Regions from separate parts of the Mesorhizobium sp. M1217 genome, predicted to be linked through region 2. Evidence: predicted binding sites of a transcription regulator. Region 2 holds the regulator's gene; each other region holds the start of a gene.
What was found. Region 2 encodes LexA, which represses DNA repair genes until DNA is damaged. Its sites were predicted from a motif close to TGTTCNNNNTGTGTTCNG; they were not measured.

Region 1 (5,269 bases), on a different contig from region 2:
GCCGCCTTGCCGGATCGAGTAGAGCGGCGGCACCGCCAGATAGAGATGGCCGCCGCGGACCAGGCTCGGCATCTCCTGGTAGAAGAAGGTGATCAGCAGCGAAGCGATATGGGCACCATCGACGTCGGCGTCGGTCATGATGATGACCCGGTCGTAACGCAGGTCCTCGTCGCGGTATCTCGAGCGCGTGCCGCAGCCCAAGGCCTGGATCAGGTCGGATATCTGCTGGTTGCCGGCCAGCTTGTCGTTGCCGGCGCTGGCGACGTTGAGGATCTTGCCGCGCAGGGGCAGCACCGCCTGGCTGGCGCGGTCGCGCGCCTGCTTCGCCGAGCCACCGGCCGAATCGCCCTCGACGATGAAAAGTTCGGCACCGGCGGCGGCATTCTGCGTGCAGTCGGCGAGCTTGCCGGGCAGGCGCAGCTTGCGCACCGCGCTCTTGCGCGACACTTCCTTTTCCTGGCGGCGGCGCACCCGCTCGTCGGCACGCGCGATCACCCATTCGAGCAGTTTCGAAGCTTCCTGCGGATTGTCGGCCAGCCAATGGTCGAACGGGTCGCGGATGGCGCTTTCGACGATGCGGATCGCCTCGATCGTCGCCAGCCTGTCCTTGGTCTGGCCGACGAATTCCGGTTCGCGGATGAACACCGACAGCATGCCCGCCGCCGAGATCATCACATCCTCGGATGTGACGATCGAAGCGCGCTTGTTGCCGACCAGGTCGGCATAAGCGCGCAAGCCGCGCGTCAGAACGTTGCGGAAGCCGGCCTCGTGCGTGCCGCCTTCAGCTGTCGGAATGGTGTTGCAATAGGAATTCATAAAACCGTCGCCGCCGAACCAGGTCACCGCCCATTCGAGCGAGCCGTGACCGCCCTGCTTCTCACTCTTGCCGGCGAACATTTCACGGGTCACCTGGAATTCGTCGCCGAGCGAGGCTTTCAGATAGTCCTTGAGGCCGCCCGGAAAATGGAATTCTGCCTTGGCCGGCGTCGTGTCCTTTTCCTTGATCAGCGAGGGATCGCAGGTCCAGCGGATTTCGACACCGCCGAACAGATAGGCTTTTGACCGCGCCATGCGGTAGAGCCGCGCCGGCTCGAACGCAGCACCCTTGCCGAAAATCTGCTCGTCTGGATGGAAGCGGATCTTCGTGCCGCGCCGGTTGTGCACCTCGCCGAGCTGCTCCAGGCCGGTCACCGGAACGCCTCGCGAGAAGCGCTGGCGATAGAGCTTGCGCCCAATCGCAACCTCGACCTCGAGATGGTCGGACAGCGCGTTGACCACGGAAACGCCGACACCGTGCAGGCCTCCCGAGGTCTCGTAGACCTTGCTGTCGAACTTGCCGCCTGAATGCAGCGTGGTCATGATGAGTTCGAGCGCCGGCTTCTTGAATTTCGGGTGCGGATCGACCGGAATGCCGCGGCCGTTGTCGGTTACAGACAGGTATCCGTCGGCGGAAAGCTCGACATCGATGAAGGTAGCATGGCCGGCGACCGCCTCGTCCATCGAATTGTCGATGACCTCGGCGAACAGATGGTGCATCGCCTTGTCGTCGGTGCCGCCAATGTACATGCCCGGGCGGCGGCGCACCGGCTCCAGCCCCTCCAGCACCTCGATATCGGCGGCACTATAGCTCTCGCTGGCGTCACGGGGCGCCGGCCGCTTCGTCGCCTGCACCAGCGGGTCGGCCGGGCGCGCGGCGGCGCGAGCCGGTTGCGGCTGCTTGCCCAAATTGCCGAAAAGATCGTTGCTGTCGTCCATGCTGGTCCTGGATTCCGATGCTGCGAATCACCACCCGATACTGCCACGCTTTTTGCGGGCAGGCGACGGAGGTTCCTGTTACGTTCGAGGATAGAGCCTCTTACTGCAAAACCATTCGACAACCAAGCGGCGGAAATGGGGTCGAAGCTTGGAGCATCGACGCTTTGTAAACCTTGTCCGAAGGTTACGCCGCAAGGTTGGCTGAAAAACGATATCCGCGGACTGTCGCTGACCTAGGATGCAGCGAAACCCTCAAGAGGCTGTCGCTTAAGCATGTTGGATTACAGTTCGCTCCTGCTCGCAGCGGCGCTGTCGGGCACGTGCCTCAGCATCACCATGTTTGCGATCTGGTTCACCGCGCCACAGGCACGCTTTGTGCTGACGGTGGCGTGCGGCATTCTCGTGCTCGTCGCACATGTGGTCTTGTTTTGGCATTACACAAGAGATCCAAGCCCCTGGCTTTGCCAGATCGTGCTTGCTCTTCTCAGCCTCGGCTTCCTGATTATCTGCCTGTCGGCCATGCAATATCTCAGCATGCGCGACTATAGGCGCGTCATCTTGCCGACCTTGGCTGCGATGGCTGTTTGCGCGGGCGCGACGTATCTCGGGTTTGATGGTGTCGGCTTCATTGTCACCTATGCGACGGTAACGGCGCTACTCTCGCTTATCGGGGCGATGTTCTGGATCCAGGGTGGTCACGATCGCCGGATATTGCTGGTCGTATCGTTCCTGAGCGGCGTCTGTGCGCTGTCGTTCGGACTTTGCGGCGCGGTCCTGCTGGTCAAGGGCCAGTGGGTGCTCGGCGTAGCACCGGACAATTGGGCCGAGCGGGTGAATTCCGTCGTAGCCGTCGCCTGCATGACCGGGCTTGGCGCATTAACGCTCTCCCTGCACCATTTGCAGGCGCAGATCGAATTGAAGGCCGAGACGATGACCGATCCATTGACCGGGCTGATGAACCGGCGGGCGTTAACGGCACTCTACGGCGAGCGGGTCTTCGGTCCGTTCATGTCCGTCACCATGTTCGACCTCGACCATTTCAAAAGGACGAACGACGTATTCGGTCATCCGGTCGGCGACCAGGTCCTGCGCCGCTTTGCCGCCGTCATCAGGAAATACGCCAGAACCGGCGTCGACGCCTTCCGGCTGGGCGGCGAGGAATTCGTGCTCGTCATGTCGCGGATGACGGAAGAAAAAGCCTATGACATTGCGAGCAAGATCAGCGTCGCCTTCGGTACGGAAGTCGTGGCCACCCAGCTTGGTCCGTTGCGAAGCACAGTCAGCGGCGGCATCGGCTTTGGTGGGACGAGCGGCACCGGTCTCGATGATGTGCTGGCCGAAGCCGACGCCGCGCTCTATGCGGCAAAGCGCGCCGGGCGAAATCGCGTCATCGCCCGGGACAGGGCGAGCAAGGCCGACGGGCCGGCCTTGCGTTCTGCCTGATTGAGGCTTCTATCTTCTTGTTAGACCATGATCTTGTCCGAAAACCGGATTCCACTCTTCGGGATCATGGTCTACTCCGCCGCACCCAGATATTCCGACAGCGGCGGGCAGGAGCAAACCAGGTTGCGGTCGCCGGCGACGTTGTCGATGCGTGACACCGGTGGCCAGTATTTTGCCGCCGTATCGGCATCGCCGGCGGGGTAGGCCGCTTCCAGGCGCGAATAGGGATGGGTCCACTGGCCGGCCAACGCCTCGGCGGCGGTATGTGGCGCATTGACCAGAGGATTGTCGGCCAAGGGCCATTCGCCCTTCGCCACCTTGGCTGCCTCGCCGGCTATGGCGATCATGGCTTCGCAGAAACGATCCAGCTCGCGCTTGGGCTCGGATTCGGTCGGCTCGACCATCAGCGTGCCGGCCACCGGGAACGACATGGTCGGCGCGTGGAAGCCATAGTCGATCAGCCGCTTGGCGATATCGTCGACGCTGATGCCGGCGCTGTCCTTGAGCACGCGGGTGTCGAGGATGCATTCATGCGCAACGCGTCCGTTGCGCCCCTTGTAAAGCAGGGGGAAATGCTCGCCAAGCCGCGTCGCCACGTAGTTGGCGGAGATGATCGCCGTCTCGGTCGCCTGCTTCAGGCCGGAAGCGCCCATCATGCGGATGTACATCCAGGTGATCGGCAGGATCGAGGCGCTGCCGAACGGTGCCGCCGCCACGGCATGGGCCGAGCCTTCGGTGACGTGGCCGGGCAGATATGGCTTCAGATGCGCCTTGACGCCGATCGGGCCGACGCCGGGGCCGCCGCCGCCATGTGGAATGCAGAAGGTCTTGTGCAGGTTCATGTGGCAGACATCGGCACCGATATCGCCAGGACGGGTGAGGCCGACCAGAGCGTTGAGATTGGCGCCGTCGAAATAGACCTGGCCGCCATGGCTGTGGACGAGCGCACAGAGGTCGCGCGCGCCTTCCTCGAAAACACCATGCGTCGAAGGATAGGTGAACATCAGCGCCGCGAGGTCTTTTGCATGCTCGGCCGCCTTGGCCTGCAAGTCTTCCATGTCGATATTGCCGTCCTCGGTGCAGCGCACGACGACGACACTCATGCCGGCCATGGCCGCACTTGCCGGATTGGTGCCATGCGCCGAGGACGGGATCAGGCAGACGGTGCGATGGCCTTCGCCACGCGACAAATGATAGCCGCGAATGGCGAGCAGCCCTGCATATTCGCCCTGGCTGCCGGCATTGGGCTGCAGGGTCACCGCGTCGAAGCCGGTGATCTCCGCCAGCCAGCCTTCCAGCTCGTCGATCATGGCGCGATAGCCTACCGAATGGCTCGCCGGGGCAAAGGGATGCAGGTTGGCGACATCGGGCCAGCTTACCGGCATCATTTCGGCGGCGGCGTTGAGCTTCATGGTGCAGGAGCCGAGCGGGATCATGGCGCGGTCGAGCGCCAGGTCCTTGTCGGACAGCCGGCGCAAGAAGCGCATCATGTCGGTTTCCGAGTGGTTTTCGCGGAAGACGGGTTGGGTGAGGAACTCCTTGCCGCGCGCTTTTCCTGGCATGGAACTGCCGGCGGCAACGCCGGCCTTGGCGCCGAAAAGTGCTGCGATCGCCTCCAGATCGGCCTCGGTGGAGGTCTCGTCAAAGCTGATGCCGACATGGTCGGCGTCGATGACGCGCAGCAGCCGGCCGGTCTTCTCGGCGGCGGCGGCAAGTGCGGCGGCTCTGCCCTTCACTTCCACGGTCACCGTGTCGAAGCGGCTTCCGCCGAGCACCGAAACGCCCGCTGCCTTGAGGCCGGCAGCCAGGCGGTTGGCCAGCGTGTGGACGCGGCCGGCAATCGCCTGCAGCCCGGCAGGGCCATGCCAGATCGCATAGGCCGTCGCCATGTTGGCGAGCAGCGCCTGTGCGGTGCAGATGTTGGAGGTCGCCTTGTCGCGGCGGATATGCTGCTCGCGTGTCTGCAAGGCCAGGCGATATCCGGGACGGCCCTTGCTGTCCGTCGACTGGCCAACGAGCCGGCCGGGCATCAGCCGCGTCAGCCTGTCGGACACGGCGCAATAGGCGGCGT
Region 2 (5,269 bases):
GGGGTCGCCTTCCTGCTGGTGCCGGTGTTCCTCGCATGCGGGGTGGTCGTATATTTTGCGCTGGCGGTGGAGCCGGCCTTTCCACAGCCGATCGCAATCGTCGCCTTGGTAGCCCTCTGTGCCGTCGCCTCGCGATCGTGGCCCAGAACCCGCCTGTGCTTCATGGCGGCGTTGCTCTGCGCGCTTGGCGTGCTTGCCGCCAAGGTCGAGACCTGGCGTGTTGGAACGCATATGCTCGGTTCCGAAATCTCGACGCGCCTCACGGGTCGCGTCGTATCGTTCGAGCCCATGGCGAGCGGCCGCATCAGGCTGACGATCGATGTGATCTCAACCGCCAGGCCGACACTGCGCTACATGCCGGAACGGGTCCGCGTTTCGGCGATGAAAATACCGGCTGAGCTGACCGCCGGTTCCGAGATCGCCGGCTATGTGCGGCTGCTGCCGCCGACCGGGCCGGTGCGGCCCGACAGCTATGATTTCTCCTTCGACAGCTATTTTGCCGGTATCGGCGGCAGCGGCTTTTTTCTCGGCAATCCGAAAGTCGTGTCGTCGGGCAGCATGCCGTTTGCCGCGCGGCTTTCTTCCGCGATCGAAGACGCGCGCGAATCCATCGCCGACCATATCCGCAGCCGCATCGGCGGCGCCGAGGGCGAGATTGCTGCTGCGCTGATCGTCGGCGTGCGCGCCGGCATTCCCGAGGAGATCAACGAAGCGATGCGGCGTACCGGCATCTACCACATCATCTCCATCTCGGGGCTGCATATGGCGTTGGTCGCCGGCACCATTATGGCGCTGCTGCGCGGCGCCTTTGCGCTGTTTCCCGATTTCTCATCGCGACGGCCGGTCAAGAAATACGCGGCGGCCGCCGCGCTTTTTTCGATTGCGGCCTACCTCGTCTTTTCCGGCATTGTGGTGGCGGCCGAACGCAGCTTCATCATGTTGGCGGTGATGCTTATCGCCGTGCTGTTCGACCGGGCCGCGCTCACCATGCGCAACCTGGCGATCTCGGCCATCGCGGTCATTCTGGTGTCGCCGCACGAGGTGGTCGGTCCGAGCTTCCAGATGTCCTTCGCCGCGACGGCGGCCCTTGTCGGCGCCTATGCAGGCTGGTCCGATTACCGCGCCGGCGGGGCCACCACGCCGCCGCCCCGGCGGTCGCCGCTACGCTTTGCCACTAGAAAGGTACTGATGGGCATGGGCGGCCTGGCGATGACCTCGATCATTGCAGGGAGCGCCACGGCGCTTTTCGCCATATGGCATTTCCAGCGCGTGGCGCCGCTCAGCCTGTTCGCCAATCTGGCCATCATGCCTATCGTCTCACTGGTCGTCATGCCCTTCGCCGTCCTCAGTGCGCTGGCGATGCCGTTCGGCGCGGATGGGCCTTTCCTCTACGTGATGGGCAAGGGGCTGACGGCGATGATCGCCCTGTCCGGGTGGATCTCCGAGCGCTCGCCGATCGATGCGGTCGGGCTGATTTCGCTGAGATCTGTCCTTTTGGTGACGATCGCCCTCGTCATTGCCAGCATGGCGACGACCTGGTTGCGGCTCGTGGCCCTTCCTTTTGCGCTCGCCGGCTTGCTAACGACAACGCAGACGCGCGTACCCGATGTATTGATCTCGGAGGACGCACGGCTCGTCGCGCTGCCGATCGGCAGCGGTGAACTCGCGGTCAACCGGGCACGCCCGAATGAGTTCACCATCGACAACTGGAAACGCGCGCTCACATCAGAGGCTATCGTCGCGCCGGAAACACCTGGAAAGAACGATCCGCAATTCGACATTGCCGATCCGGCCGACTTACCGCCGGGCATGCCGTTCATTTGCACGGACGGTCTCTGCCTTGCCAGGCATCCATCCGGCGCGATCATCGCGCTAGCCAATGACCGCGATACTGCACGGCCAGCCTGCGCCTTTGCCAGCTTGATCGTCATCGACGACGCCACCGCCCATAATCCCTGCTACTACGACCGGCTGGTCCTCGTCGTCACCAAACGGCAACTGGCGCGCGCGGGAAGTGCGGCCGTCTATTTCGATCCACAAGCGGCAACACGCGCCGAAATCCGCTTCGCCGTCGAAAAATCATACCGGCCCTGGCACGTGCAGCGGAAATTTTCACGCGCGGCGCGGGGCATGCCGCCATACCGCAGAGCCGACAAGCCAAAAGCCGGCGCCAAGGGCGCAGCTCAGTAGCGGCGGATCAGCCCAACGAGCTTGCCCTGCACCTTGACCCTGTCTGGTCCGAAGATGCGCGTCTCGTAGGCCGGATTGGCGGCTTCCAGGGCGATCGAGGCGCCCTTGCGGCGGAACCGCTTCAGCGTCGCTTCTTCCTCGTCGACCAGTGCCACCACGATCTCACCGGGGCTCGCCGTATCGGCATTGCGGATGATCACCGTGTCGCCGTCGAAAATGCCAGCCTCGATCATCGAATCGCCTTTGACCTCGAGCGCATAATGCTCGCCGCCCATGATCATGTCCGGCGGCACCGAGATCGAATGCGTCTGGTGCTGGATGGCATCGATCGGCACACCAGCGGCGATGCGGCCCATCACCGGGATAGACACGGCGGCGACGACATCGTCGTCATTGCCGGCTGCAGGGACGCGCGACGATGTCGGCTTGCCTTGCCGAGGACCTTGCCCAAGACTGCCCTGGATGACGCTCGGCGAGAACTTGCGTGCCGCATTGAGGCCGGGGGCGATCGAATCGGGCAGGCGCAGCACCTCCAGCGCACGAGCCCTGTTGGGCAAACGGCGAATGAAGCCGCGCTCCTCCAGCGCCGTAATCAGCCGGTGGATTCCCGATTTGGAAGCCAGGTCGAGCGCTTCCTTCATCTCGTCGAAGGAGGGCGGGATACCGCTTTCCTTCAGCCTTTCGTGGATGAACATAAGCAGTTCGTGTTGTTTGCGTGTCAGCATAGCGACCCCCAACAGAATCAGAAAAACAAACCCAGAACAAACACTATCTGTTCCAGTTGTGTTCCGCAACTGTTTAAAGTTTAATGAATGTATTAGGGCTCGGGTAACGATACCACTCGCCAAACCGGGACGCTGCATTTTCACCGCCGCGGGCCTCATCGCCTTGATTCTGCTTTCGTTTGCGGCCTCTGGGTTTCCAGAAGGCGGCACTGCTATCGGCCGTCAGCCGGCAAAGGGGCACGGAATTGAAGCCGTATCGACTGTGCGGTTTGGTCAATGCACCGTGAACGAAACGAACTCAAAACGCCAACCTTGGGTTGGCTTGGCTCCTGGTTTCCACCGCGTGGTCAGGCAACTTGTCGCCGGTGGAGCCTTGCTGCGCGATACCAGGTAATGGAGAACCGCTCGTGACCGATGGATGCCGTCGATGCGTGTCCGGCGTTGCGGTGAATCTTGGGGGAGCAGACAAATCATGACAGGAATTCCCGATCTCGTGGCCATAAAGGCGTTGGATGCTGCAGATCCGCTGCGCGCGATGCGCGACCGCTTTGTGCTGCCGCAAGGAGTGATCTATCTCGACGGCAATTCGCTAGGGGCCGCTTCGCGTGCCGCTTTCGATGAATTGAGCAAGGCAGCGACCGAAGAATGGGCGCATGATCTCATCCGCGCCTGGAACACGGCCGGCTGGTTCAACATGCCACTCGAACTCGGCGACCAGCTCGGGCGCCTGATCGGTGCCGCGGCCGGCCAGACGGTGGTCTGCGACACGACATCGGTCAACATCTACAAGCTGCTGCACGCCGCCATGGCCATGCGGCCGGAGCGGCAGGTCATCGTCGCCGAGGGCGACAGTTTTCCGACAGATCTCTACATGGCTGAGGGTGTGGTTTCGACGCGAAAAGATACGCTGCTTCGCCTCTCGGGGGTCGACGCGCCGAGCATCGAAGAGCTGATCGACGAAGGCACCGCCGTGGTGCTGGTCAACCACGTCAACTACAAGTCGGGCGAACTGCGCGACATGCCGGCGCTGACGCGCAGGGCCCAGGAAGCCGGGGCGATGATCGTCTGGGATCTCTGCCACACCGCCGGTGCGATGCCAGTCGAGCTCGACAAGGCAAACGCCGATTTTGCCGTTGGCTGCACCTACAAATATCTGAATGGCGGACCGGGCGCGCCTGCCTTCATCTATGCGGCTGAGCGGCATCTTGCCGACATCCAGCAGCCGCTCACCGGCTGGTGGGGCCATGCACGGCCCTTCGCCTTCGAGCCAGGCTATGCGGCCGGCACCGGCATCCGCCGGTTTCTGTGCGGCACCCAGCCGGTCCTGTCGATGCGCACGCTGAAGGGCGCGCTCGACATCTGGAACGATGTCGACATGACGGCGGTGCGCAAGAAGAGCATCGCGCTGGCCGATCTGTTCATCGAGCTTGTCGAGGCAAAGTGCGGCACTTACGGGCTAACGCTCGAAAGCACGCGCGACGGGGAAAAACGCGGCAGCCAGATTTCATTCATGCACGAGCATGGCTACCAGATCATGCGCGCGCTGATCGAACGTGGCGTGATCGGCGATTTTCGCGCGCCATCGACCATGCGCTTCGGCTTCACCCCGCTCTATGTCGGCTATGCCGATGTCTGGCAGGCCGTCGAAGTGCTTGAGGACATCCTGCGCACCGGTGCGTGGAAGGATGCGCGCTTCGCCATCAAGGCGGCTGTCACTTGAGATTGATGCGAGAGCTGGAATCGTGAGGCTGGCGACGACGCGCCGCGCGATGCTCACGCTCGTTGCAGGGCCATATTGCCAGGGGAGGGCGCAGGGTGTTCGAACGTCACATTGCCGATTGGGACAACGCCTATGCCAACGGCGCCAACATAGCCGGCAGCGATCGCTGGCCGGCGGCCTGGGTGGAGCCCGCGGGGGGTTTTCGCGACGTGCTTTCGACCGAGGGCAGGGCACGGCTCGACATCGCCTATGGCGAAAACCCACGCAACCGGCTCGATCTTTTCCTGCCGGCCACCAAGCCCAAGGGGCTCGTGGTGTTCGTCCATGGCGGCTACTGGATGGCATTCGACAAGAGTTTCTGGTCGCATCTTGCCGCTGGCGCTGTTGATCGCGGCTATGCCGTGGCGATGCCGTCCTACACGCTCTGTCCGCAGATGCGCATTGGCGGCATCGTCAAGGAAGTCGGCGCGGCGATCGGCAAGGCGGCGGGGATGGTCGCAGGGCCGCTGATGCTGACCGGACACTCGGCCGGTGGCCATCTTGTTAGCCGGATGGTTACGACGACGACGCCGCTGGCGCCCGAAATTGTCCGGCGCATTCGCCATGTCGTATCGATCTCGGGTGTGCACGATTT
Region 3 (5,269 bases), on a different contig from region 2:
AAGGCGAATCGCCTCGCGGTCCCGCGGCGTCGCCGCGCGTATGGACATCATGCTCATGACAATTTCATCCCTTTTTCGAGCTTGGCCCCGCGCAGAAACTCCTGCGCGGCAATGGGCCTTCCGCCCGCACGTTGAACTTCGACCAGCCTGATCGCGCCTGACCCGCAGGCAACCGTCAGCCGGTCATCGAGAATTCCTCCCGGTTCGCCGGCGCCTTGCGAGAGCGTCGAGCGAAGCAGTTTCAGCCGTTCCATGCGGCCGCCGATTTCGGCCTCGCACCATGCACCGGGAAAGGGCGACAGGCCGCGAATCTGGTTGTGCACGTCGCCGGCAGGTCGCAGCCAGTCTATGCGAGTCTCCGATTTATCGATTTTCTTGGCGTAGGTCACCCCCACCTCCGCCTGTGTGGTAAATGTCAGCGTATTCCGCTCGAGCCGTTCGAGCGCTTGCACCATCAGCGCAGCACCCAGGATCATCAGCCGGTCGTGCAGATCGCCGGCCGTCATGTCGGGTCCAATAGCGCATTTTTCAACCATTGCCACAGGCCCGGTGTCGAGGCCTTCCTCCATCCGCATCACCATCATGCCCGTCTCGGTATCGCCGGCCATGATGGCGCGCTGGATAGGGGCAGCGCCGCGCCAGCGCGGCAATAGCGATGCGTGGCCATTGAGGCAACCGAGCCGCGGCGCCTCGAGAATAGGTTTGGGCAGAAGCAGCCCGTAGGCGACGACCACGGCGACATCGGCGCGCAAGGTGCGGAACGCCTGCTGCTCCGCCTCGCTCTTCAGCGACACCGGCGACCGCACCTCGATGCCAAGCCGCTCCGCCTCACGCTGCACCGGCGACGGCGTCAGCTCGAGCCCGCGCCGGCCTGCGGCGCGCGGCGGCTGCGTGTAGACGGCTGCCAATTCATGCCCTGCCCCGGCGATCGCTCGCAGCGTCTGCACGGAGAATTCGGGCGTACCCATGAAGATGACACGCAGGGGCATTCGTCGACCCCTATCCCACCATCTTGCCCGGCGCCTTGTCCCTGGCGAGCTTCTTGAATTTCTTGACCACCATGTCGCGCTTCAGCTTGGAGATGTGGTCGATGAACAGCACGCCGTTTAGGTGGTCGATCTCATGCTGCAGGCAGGTCGCCATCAGCCCCTCGGCCTCGATCTCCTGCAGCTTGCCGTCGCGATCGAGATACTTCACCCGCACCGCTGCCGGACGCTCGACCTCGGCATAGTAATCCGGGATCGACAGGCAGCCTTCCTCGTAGACCGAACGCTGGTCGGAGCTGTCGAGGATTTCGGGATTGATGAAGACGTGCGGTGCCGGCGTCTCGTCCTCCTTGGCGAGGTCGATCACTAGCAAGCGCAAGGGTTCGCCGACCTGGATCGCCGCGAGGCCGATGCCGGGCGCGTCATACATGGTGTCCAGCATGTCGCCGGCCAGTTTACGCAAATCACCGTCGACACGCTCGACCGGTTTTGAAACCTGACGCAGGACGGGATCGGGGAGGATGATAAGCGGCTTGATCGACATGGCGTCTCACCTAAGACCTCGCAGGAAAAGCGTCAACCGGGACGCCTTCTGGTCGTTCACGTTTTGATCTGTGCCGCCAGACCGAATCATCTATGCTGTCGGCATGAACGATCTGGCCACCATCCTGTCCGAACCTGTCGCCCGCCTCGGCGCCACCACGATCACGCTCGGCCCTGCCCTGGGTTTCGGCGCAATGCTGTTCCTCGGCCTGTTCGTGGCGCTCGTCATTGCGCTCTGGCGATCGGCCAAGGCGCGTGCAATGGCGGCCGCCGAAGCCGCCGACCACGCCCGCGACGCCGAGGTGCGGATGGCCGGCATCTTGGCAAGCCAGGCGGAAATGCAGGGCCGTATGGGCGCTATCGCCGAAGTGTTCGGGGCGCGTCAGGCCGAACTGACCCAGTCGATCGGCCAGCGCCTCGACGCCATGACCGGCCGCCTCGGCCAGACCATGACCGAGCAGACGAGATCGACGCATGAGAGCCTCGCCAAGCTGCAGGAGCGGCTGGCGGTCATCGATATCGCGCAAGGCAACATCCAGTCGCTGGCCGGCCAGGTCGTGCAATTGCAGGCGATCCTTTCCAACAAGCAGACGCGCGGCGCCTTCGGCCAGTCGCGTATGGAAGCCATCGTCGCCGACGGATTGCCCCACGGCGCCTATGAATTCCAGGCGACCTTGTCGAATGGCAGCCGGCCCGACTGCCTGGTGAAGATGCCGAACGGCGCACCGTCGCTTGCCATCGATGCAAAGTTTCCACTCGAGGCCTGGAATGCCATCCGTGCCGCCGAAGGCGCCGACCTGCAGAAGTCCGCCGCTCAGGCTTTCCGCCGCGACATCGAGGTGCATGTCCGGGATATTTCCGAAAAATACCTGATCCAGGGCGAGACGCAGGACACTGCCTTCATGTTCGTGCCCTCGGAATCGGTGTTCGCCGAAATCCACGAGAATTTCGAGGCCGTTGTCCAAAAGGCGCATCGATCGCGGATCGTCATCGTCTCGCCATCGCTTTTGATGCTGTCGATCCAGGTCATCCAGGCGATCCTCAAGGATGCCCGTATGCGCGAGCAGGCGCACCTGATCCAGGGCGAGGTCATCCGGCTGATGGAAGACGTCTCTCGGCTCGACGAGCGGGTGCGCAAATTGCAGACGCATTTCGGTCAATCGGCCAAGGATATCGAGGACATCCTCGTCTCGACATCGAAGGTGACCAGGCGCGGACAAAAGATCGAGGCGCTGGAGTTTGGCGTGCAGCCGGCGGAGGACACCGCTGGGTCGAATGGCAGCGGAGCAAAAGCGGAAAGCAGCGCGCGTGTTGCCGATTCGAAAACCGGGCAGCTGAGGCTAAGGGTCGTCGAAGGCGACGATTGAGAGCTACGCCGGAACCGGAGCCGAGGCTTCGCCCGGTCTGGCGCTACTGCTCCTCGATGATGGTTGTGCCTTCGAATTCCGGCAGCCAATGCAGCGCCGAGCGATGCCAGATCTGCTTTCTCGGCACCAGTTGATCGCGCTGCCATGCCGTGCCGACCCTGATGCCGTAAACCTTCGGTCCCGCGCCCGCCGACGTGGCGTAGAGATGCGAGCCGCACTCACCGCAAAATGCCTGAGCGCGCTTGGCACCACTCGAACCGGTCTTGATGTAGATTTTCGGCGCGCCCTTGGTGATCGTGTAATTGTCCTCGGACGCCGGCACGGTGACGCGAAAGGCCGTTCCGGTTAGCTTCTGACAATCGATGCAGTGACAAATGGTGGTCTTTTCCGGATCGACCTCGGCCTCGTAAGTAATGGCGCCGCAATGACACCCGCCGTCGATTTTCATCTTCGTTCCTCCTGGAGCTTTTGCGCGCAATCATAACCGGGACTGCCCGATGGCGCAGCCATTTTCCTCAGGCCGGCTCCCCTCCGGACGCCGCCAAGGCCTTGCTCCGCCGTTCCCAGGTGCCGGTGGTCTGCGGCTTGACGAACAGGCGCGTGACCTCCGGCATCTCCGCCTTCAGCCGTGTCTCGAGGCGTTCGACACAGGTCTCTATCTCGGGCGCCGACAAGTGGTCCTCGAACTCGATGCTCAGAGCGGCGACGATCTCCTGAGGCCCCATATGGAGCGTCAGTACGCCATTTGCCCGCTGCACCGCCGGGTCCTGCTGGACAATGGCCAGCACTTTCATTTGCACCTCGGGCGAGGCCGGCTCGCCGAGCAGCAGGCTCTTGCTTTCGCGGGCCAGGAAGATCGCGGTCGCGCCCAGGATCAGCGCGATGCCGATCGACGCGGCGCCGTCGAGCTTCGGCATGTCCAGCAGTTCCGCCGCCAATATGCCGGCGAAGGCGACAACGAGGCCGAGAAGTGCCGCGCTGTCCTCGAAGAGTACGGTGTAGACACTCGGGTCCTTGCTGAGCTGCACCGCCTCGAGCCAGCCGTGGCTGCCTTTTTGGTGGCGGAACTCGTTCAGCGCCACCAGCCAGGAGGTGCCTTCGAACAGGAAGGAAAGGCCAAGTACAGCGTAGTTCACCTTTGCGTTGGCAATCGGCTCCGGCGCCATGATGTGCGTCACGCCTTCGTAGAACGATATGCCGGCGCCCAGTGCAAAGACGAGGAGCGCGACGATGAAGCTCCAGAAATACAGCTCGCGACCATGGCCTAGCGGATGCGTCCGATCGGCCGGCCGGGCGGCGCGGTGCATGCCGTAAAGCAGCAGGCTGCCATTGCCGGTATCGACGAGCGAGTGGACGCCTTCCGAGAGCATTGCCGAGCTGCCCGTGAACAAGGCAGCGGCGAATTTGGTCAGGGCGATCGCAAGATTGCCGGCGAGCGCCGCATAGATCACTTTTTTCGACCCGCCATGCGCCGCCATGGTGTGCTGCCTTGGTTGATGCACCGAGATTAGCGGAGCACGCCCACGCTCCACAGCTCGAACAACGCCCGAAGTGTCGAGTTGTTCAAAAGGGCAGCGCGAGAGGCTATTCGATGACCTCCTCCGTCCAGACCTTGAAGCCAGCCAGCGCGCCCGGTCCAAAAATGTGGGTGAGTGGGACATCGGCGGCATCGCGTCCGGAGGCAATCAGGATGCGGCCGATGCGCGGCGCGTTGTTGCGCGGGTCGAACGCGTGCCAGCGGCCGCCGAGATAAACCTCCATCCAGGCGGCGAAATCCATGTCCGACCACGGCTTTGGCAGGCCGATATCGCTGATATAACCGGTGCAGTAGCGGGTCGGGATGTTCAGGGCGCGGCAGAAGGCGACTGCGAGGTGGGCAAAGTCGCGGCACACACCACTCTGCTCGCGATAGGCTTCGGCTGCGGTGCGTGTCGGCCGTGCATTGAAATAGTTGAAGACGATATGGTTATGGACGAAGTCGCAGACCGCCTGGACGCGCGGGATGCCGAGCGGGGTATTGCCGAACAGCCGCCAGGCTTCGTTCGCCAGCACGTCGCTCTCGCAATAGCGGCTGGGCAGCAGGAACAGCAGCGTCTCCGACGGCAGATCGCGCACCTCATGCTGCCATGCCGTCAGCTCGCGCGTCTCGAAGGAGCCGGGGTCGCGGATGACCGCGTCCGTGCCGAACGCAAAGCGCCCGGCCGGCGCAACGAGACGGTTGCACCAATTGCCGAAACTGTCGCGATAGCTTTCGATCGGCACCGGCGGGTTCGACGTCAGGAAGTCCGGCCGCTCGAGATCGGATGCGCGCGAATAATGGACGTTGAGCATCGCGATCAGCGGTGTTTCCTGCGGGAAGTCGAAGCTCATCTG
Region 4 (5,269 bases), on a different contig from region 2:
GCCCGACCGGCGCTATCTCGTGCCGTGGCTGATGCAGATGGTGCTCGCCGCGCGCGCCGGCAGCCTCGACCTGCTCGACGGCGTCTTCAATGATTTTAGCGATATGGACGGGTTTGCGCGCGAGTGCACGGAAGCGGCCGCCATGGGCTTCGACGGCAAATCGCTGATCCATCCGGCCCAGATCGAGGCCGCAAACCGGGCCTTTGCGCCGTCGCCTGAAGCGATAGCCGAGGCGGGCGCGATCAAGGATGCCTTCGCGCTTGCCGAAAATACCGGCAAGGCGGTGATTGCGCTGAACGGAAAGATGGTCGAGCAGCTGCATTTGGCGCAGGCCGAAAAACTGCTGGCGAAGGCCGCCGCTGTTCGCGCATGATTGCAACTCACGACGGGATTGAAAATGAAACTCTACCGCTTTTTGTCCGGCCCGGACGACGCCAGCTTCTGCCACAAGGTGACGGCGGCGCTCAACAAGGGCTGGCACCTGTTCGGCTCGCCGACCTATGCCTATGACAAGAATGCCAAGACCATGCGCTGCGGCCAGGCGGTGGTGAAGGACATCGAAGGCCAGGAATACGGCCCCGACACCAAGCTCAGCGACTGGTAGCGCTGACATCGCTTCGGGTGCCCGCGAATGCGGGACATTTCTGGACGCTGGCGCGAAGGAACGCTGCGCTCTCCAGTCAAAACGACGTCACTCCGCTGCCTCTTCGATCTTCTCCATATCATCGTCCGACAGGCCGAAATGGTGACCGATCTCATGGATCAGCACATGGGTGACGATGTCGCCCAGCGTCTCCTCGTTCTCGGCCCAGTAGTCGAGGATGGCGCGGCGGTAGAGCGTGATCCGGTTCGGGCCTTCGCCGGTCTGCGGATTCCAGCGCTCGGCGATGCCGCGCCCCTCGAACAGGCCGAGCAGGTCGAAGGGCGTTTCCAGCGAAAGGTCGTCCATGATCTCGTCGGTCGGGAATTCGGCGATCTGAATGACGATCTCGCCGGTCAGCTTGCGAAACTCCTCCGGCAGATGGGCATAGGCCTCCAGCGCCAGGAGCTCGATTTCCTCCATCGTTGGCGAAAGCTGGTCGTGCCAGATGCGTGTTTGGTAGATGCGAGCCATGCTTTGTCCTTTGATCCCGGCATATAGGCTTTCGGGCCGGACTCGGCAAATGGTCGGGCTGGAGCGCCCGGACCATGCCATCAAGGCAGGAATAAATTCCTAATTATATACTTGACAAAGTAAGCGCCTCTTGGGATAAATGATTCCAAGGAGTTAGCCCAATGCGCCTCGACAGCCCGATCTTCCAAGACGCCGACGCCGCCCGCATCCATCTGGAAGCGCAGCGCTGGCCGTATGGCCCGAACTGCCCGCATTGCGGCAATGCCAATCCCGACCGCATCACCAAGATGGAAGGCAAGGCTCATCGTCCCGGCCTGTACAACTGCATGGAATGCCGTGAGCAGTTCACCGTCACTGTCGGCACCGTGTTCGAGCGCTCCAAGATCGCCTTGAACAAGTGGCTTCTGGCGACGTTCCTTATGGCTTCGTCAAAGAAGGGCATGAGCGCTCACCAGCTGCACCGTATGCTTGGCGTCACCTATAAGACGGCTTGGTTCATGGCGCACCGCATTCGCGAGGCCATGAACGAGGACGTTCAGTCATCTGGCCCGTTGGGCGGCGAAGGCAAGACCGTCGAAGCCGACGAAACATACTATGGACGCCGCGAAGATGGCTATGTTTCGCCGGAGCGCAAAGGCCGTCCTTATCTGAAGCGCAAGAAGCCCATGAAGAATGCCGTCATCGGTCTGGTCGAGCGTGGCGGCAAGGCTCGCATGTTCCATGTCCAGCACGCTACCAAGGTCGCCGTGCGCGATATTTTGGTCCGCAACGCCGACCGTCAATCGACGCTCTACACCGACGAAAGCGCCCTCTATCCAGTTACTCGCCGCGAGTTCTCCAAGCACGATACCGTGAAGCATTCCGCCGGCGAATACGCTCGCGGCGACGTGCATACGAACACCATCGAAAGCGTGTTCTCAGTCTTCAAACGCGGCATGGTCGGAACTTATCAGCACTGCGGCGAGGCTCATCTGCATCGCTATCTTGCCGAGTTCGATTTCCGCTATAACCGCCGTACTGCCTTGAACGTTTCGGATACGGAACGTCATGATCAGTTGCTTGCCAAGATCGAAGGCAAGCGCCTTACCTATCGGCGGATTGGTGAAAGCCCGAACGCTTAAGCAAAAGGCGCAAAAGCTACTTCGGAAGCGAAGGAAGAAGCCCCTGTGAAAACCGGGCATGGCGGCTTGTAGGAGTCGTCGCGCGTATTCGGATCAACTAATGTCTGATTCGGTCTAACTCCAGACCGGCTGCGGGACGCGCCCTGAACGGGCGGGGCGCTATCCCGCGTTCCGGTTAACCGGGGACCATCCCGGCGGAGGACACGAACATGGTCACATGTTCATGGCCGAAGTCCGTATACGTCACCTTCTATGTGCGTATACGTTTTGGACGACTAGAGTTCGTCCGCGAGCATTGCAGGAGCTATCCGTCCTTCTAAGGCGGAAACCTCCCAAGTGCCAACTGGCCCCGCTCTTGCGGGGTCTTTTTTTGACAAACGAATCTTGGCCGTATTCGCCATTATTTGCAAACCGTTTCGTCCCCGTTTCGTTCTGATTTAGGGGATTTATTTTTCTCAGCCGCGTTCCCGTGCGTGTCCTTAGACTTAGTATGAGGGTCGGGCGGCGTCTTCAGCATCCGCTTCAGAGTCTCGTTGAATTTCTTTTCGTCCACGTTTGGATTGTCAGCCATGCAAAGCTCCTTGGACCCCGCATTCATACACCCAGGATTGCCAGAGCGGATCATATATTTCACTGGGGTAATCGCATTGGAATGTGCGGCCCTAGACTTTTTTGTGAGTATTCTGGACGGCAGCAACCGTAGCTTACCCTATGATGAGGTCACCAAAAACGTCCTGCCCGAAGACACGCGCCGGAAGACCGAACGCTGTATCAAAGCAGCCCAAGACGAAGAACTTGCCAAGGCGCTTGCCGAGATCCCGGAAATCTTAGCACTCAGGAATGTTTACCTGCACTCACTCGCAGTTTCCGAGACGCCGTTCGGTGCGGCGACCGATACCATCGTCTTCCGAGGCAAACATCAGAACCTACCACCCTCGCGCTCTGAGCCGGCTCTGACTGCATTGCGCGATAGGATCGGGAATGTGAATGCCGTGCTCCTAAAGCATATCAAACGGTACGGTTATATCCAGCACGTGACATCGTTCTGAACAGTGTCACGATAAAGTCGGTGCTGCTAACTTCGTCAGGGCCGCCAGAGGCCCAAAACCTACGGAACTCCTCTTCACCCGCCTTAATCATAGCGGGCGTGACCTCAATTTCCTCAGTCTTTTCAGTGCCGGCCTGTCGGCTCGAATCATAGGACATATTCCCATACTTTCTCAAGTATATAATTGGGAATAAATTCCCCATGACTCCGCTTGACTCTTTGGCCGCCCTCTGGAATCTATAGGAACATAACAGGAACAATTGTGAGTGGAAGCTGACCGTCATGGCGACAAGCGCCGTGGCGCGGGAGACTGTTTTTGCCCTGCGCCGCCAGATCGCGAAGATCGAAGGGACCTTGTCCGAGCGCCTGGAAGCGCCGGCCGGTTCGTCGTTTGACGCGGATGTGCCTCGCCAGAGTCTGGCATCCTCTCGGAATCCGACACCCGCTCGGAATCTGACGATTGTCCGTCGCGGCCTCGCCGTGGCGCCGCCCGATGCGTTTTTGCGCACCGGTGCCGAGCGCCTCGATGCTGCGCTGAGCGGCGGCCTGCCGAAGGCGGCGCTGAGCGAGTTTCATGGCGCCGCGACCCGCGATGCCGGAGCAGTCGCCGGTTTTGTCCTGTCGCTCATCAGCCTGATCCTCAGCCAGGGGCCGCGACTGCCGGTGCTGTGGATCGGCACATCCGAGGTTTTCCGCGAGGCCGGCTTTCCCTATGCCGGGGGGCTTCACGCCTTCTTCGGCATCGAGCCGGAGCAATTGCTGTTTTCCGAGGCGCCAAGGCTGCTCGATGCGCTGTGGGTCGCCGAGGAGGCCGCCAGGATGACGGCGCTGGCCGCAGTCATCCTCGAAATCCGTGGCAACCCGCAGCGGCTGGATCTCACCGCGACGCGGCGGCTGCACGCCCGGGCGCAGAGTGCCGGCCGGCCGCTGTTCCTGCTGCGCCAGGCCGGCGAGCCCGAGCCGACGGCAGCGCCCGTCCGCCTCATCCTGTCGGCGGCACCGGCGGCAGCGCGCGAGACGATCGCCGGGCCGCTCGCCGGCTCGATCGGCCGGCCCGCCTTCACCATCACCATCGGCAAGAGCCGCACTGCCTTGCCCGGAAAATTCACACTGGAGTGGAACCCCGATGAACGCATATTCGAAGAAAGACGGGGCGAGGAATGGGCAAAGAATCCTGTCCCTGTGGTTTCCACATCTCGCCGCCGAGAGGATCCTGCGGCAGCGCCTGGGGCGGTCCTGGCGTTCCCGGCCGTCGGATCACCTGCCGCTGGTGATCAGTCACCGCGACCGGAACGCCCAGCGCATCGCCGCCCTCGACGAGCGGGCCGAGGCGCTTAACCTGAAACGCGGCATGGGCATAGCCGATGCACGCGCCATGCATCCCTCGATCGACATCGTGGAGGCCGATCCGGAAGCCGACCGGCGCCTGCTCGAAGGCCTCGCCGACTGGTGCGACCGCTATACCCCGCTGATGGCGCTCGACGGGGCCGATGGCCTCTATCTCGACGTCACCGGCTGCACCCATCTTTTCGGCGGCGAACGCTCGATGCTGGACGACATCCTGTCGCGTTTTTTCCATCAGGGCTTCGATGTCCGCACCGGGCTTGCCGCCACGCCGGGCTCGGCCTGGGCGGCGGCGCGGTTTGCCGGCGACCGCATCGTTCCCGATGGTGAGGAGGAAGCGCTTCTCGCGCCCTTGCCGTTGGCGGCACTGCGCATCGATCCAGAGGTCCGCGCCAGCCTCGAAAGCGTCGGCCTGCGCACGGCGGGCGCCGTCATGGCGGCACCGCGCGCGCCGCTGGCCCGCCGCTTCGGCGCATCGCTGCTATTGCGCCTCGACCAGGCGCTCGGCCGCCTCGACGAAGCCGTGTCGCCGCGCCTGCCGGTCGCGCCGCTTTCGGTCGAACGCCACCTCGCCGAGCCGATCATGCTGACCGAGGACATCGAGCGGCTGACAGGCATGCTGGCGGCCACATTGAAGAAGGA

Region 1: a site for LexA is predicted at 1,826-1,843, ahead of parE (DNA topoisomerase IV subunit B). Genes of this name have one in related genera too.
Region 3: a site for LexA is predicted at 1,584-1,601, ahead of NKH37_RS09830 (DNA recombination protein RmuC). Genes of this name have one in related genera too.
Region 4: a site for LexA is predicted at 3,525-3,542, ahead of NKH37_RS30825 (ImuA family protein). Genes of this name have one in related genera too.

The regions. Positions count from the first base shown of each region.
Region 1 is NZ_JAMYMA010000008.1:27,880-33,148, reverse strand. It holds gene parE (DNA topoisomerase IV subunit B) at 1-1,755, opposite strand, end outside; gene NKH37_RS15220 (GGDEF domain-containing protein) at 2,029-3,198, shown strand; gene gcvP (aminomethyl-transferring glycine dehydrogenase) at 3,270-5,269, opposite strand, start outside.
Region 2 is NZ_JAMYMA010000001.1:347,903-353,171, reverse strand. It holds gene NKH37_RS01800 (ComEC/Rec2 family competence protein) at 1-2,190, shown strand, start outside; gene lexA (transcriptional repressor LexA) at 2,184-2,915, opposite strand; gene kynU (kynureninase) at 3,388-4,635, shown strand; gene NKH37_RS01785 (hormone-sensitive lipase) at 4,731-5,269, shown strand, end outside.
Region 3 is NZ_JAMYMA010000005.1:52,723-57,991, forward strand. It holds gene NKH37_RS09815 (GNAT family N-acetyltransferase) at 1-57, opposite strand, end outside; gene fmt (methionyl-tRNA formyltransferase) at 54-983, opposite strand; gene def (peptide deformylase) at 1,000-1,530, opposite strand; gene NKH37_RS09830 (DNA recombination protein RmuC) at 1,634-2,896, shown strand; gene NKH37_RS09835 (GFA family protein) at 2,940-3,344, opposite strand; gene NKH37_RS09840 (cation diffusion facilitator family transporter) at 3,412-4,374, opposite strand; gene NKH37_RS09845 (transglutaminase-like domain-containing protein) at 4,481-5,269, opposite strand, start outside.
Region 4 is NZ_JAMYMA010000026.1:32,692-37,960, forward strand. It holds gene NKH37_RS30795 (HpcH/HpaI aldolase/citrate lyase family protein) at 1-373, shown strand, start outside; gene NKH37_RS30800 (DUF1737 domain-containing protein) at 398-604, shown strand; gene NKH37_RS30805 (metallopeptidase family protein) at 692-1,114, opposite strand; gene NKH37_RS30810 (IS1595 family transposase) at 1,276-2,235, shown strand; gene NKH37_RS30815 (hypothetical protein) at 2,636-2,806, opposite strand; gene NKH37_RS30820 (hypothetical protein) at 2,910-3,284, shown strand; gene NKH37_RS30825 (ImuA family protein) at 3,566-4,621, shown strand; gene NKH37_RS30830 (DUF6504 family protein) at 4,554-5,269, shown strand, end outside.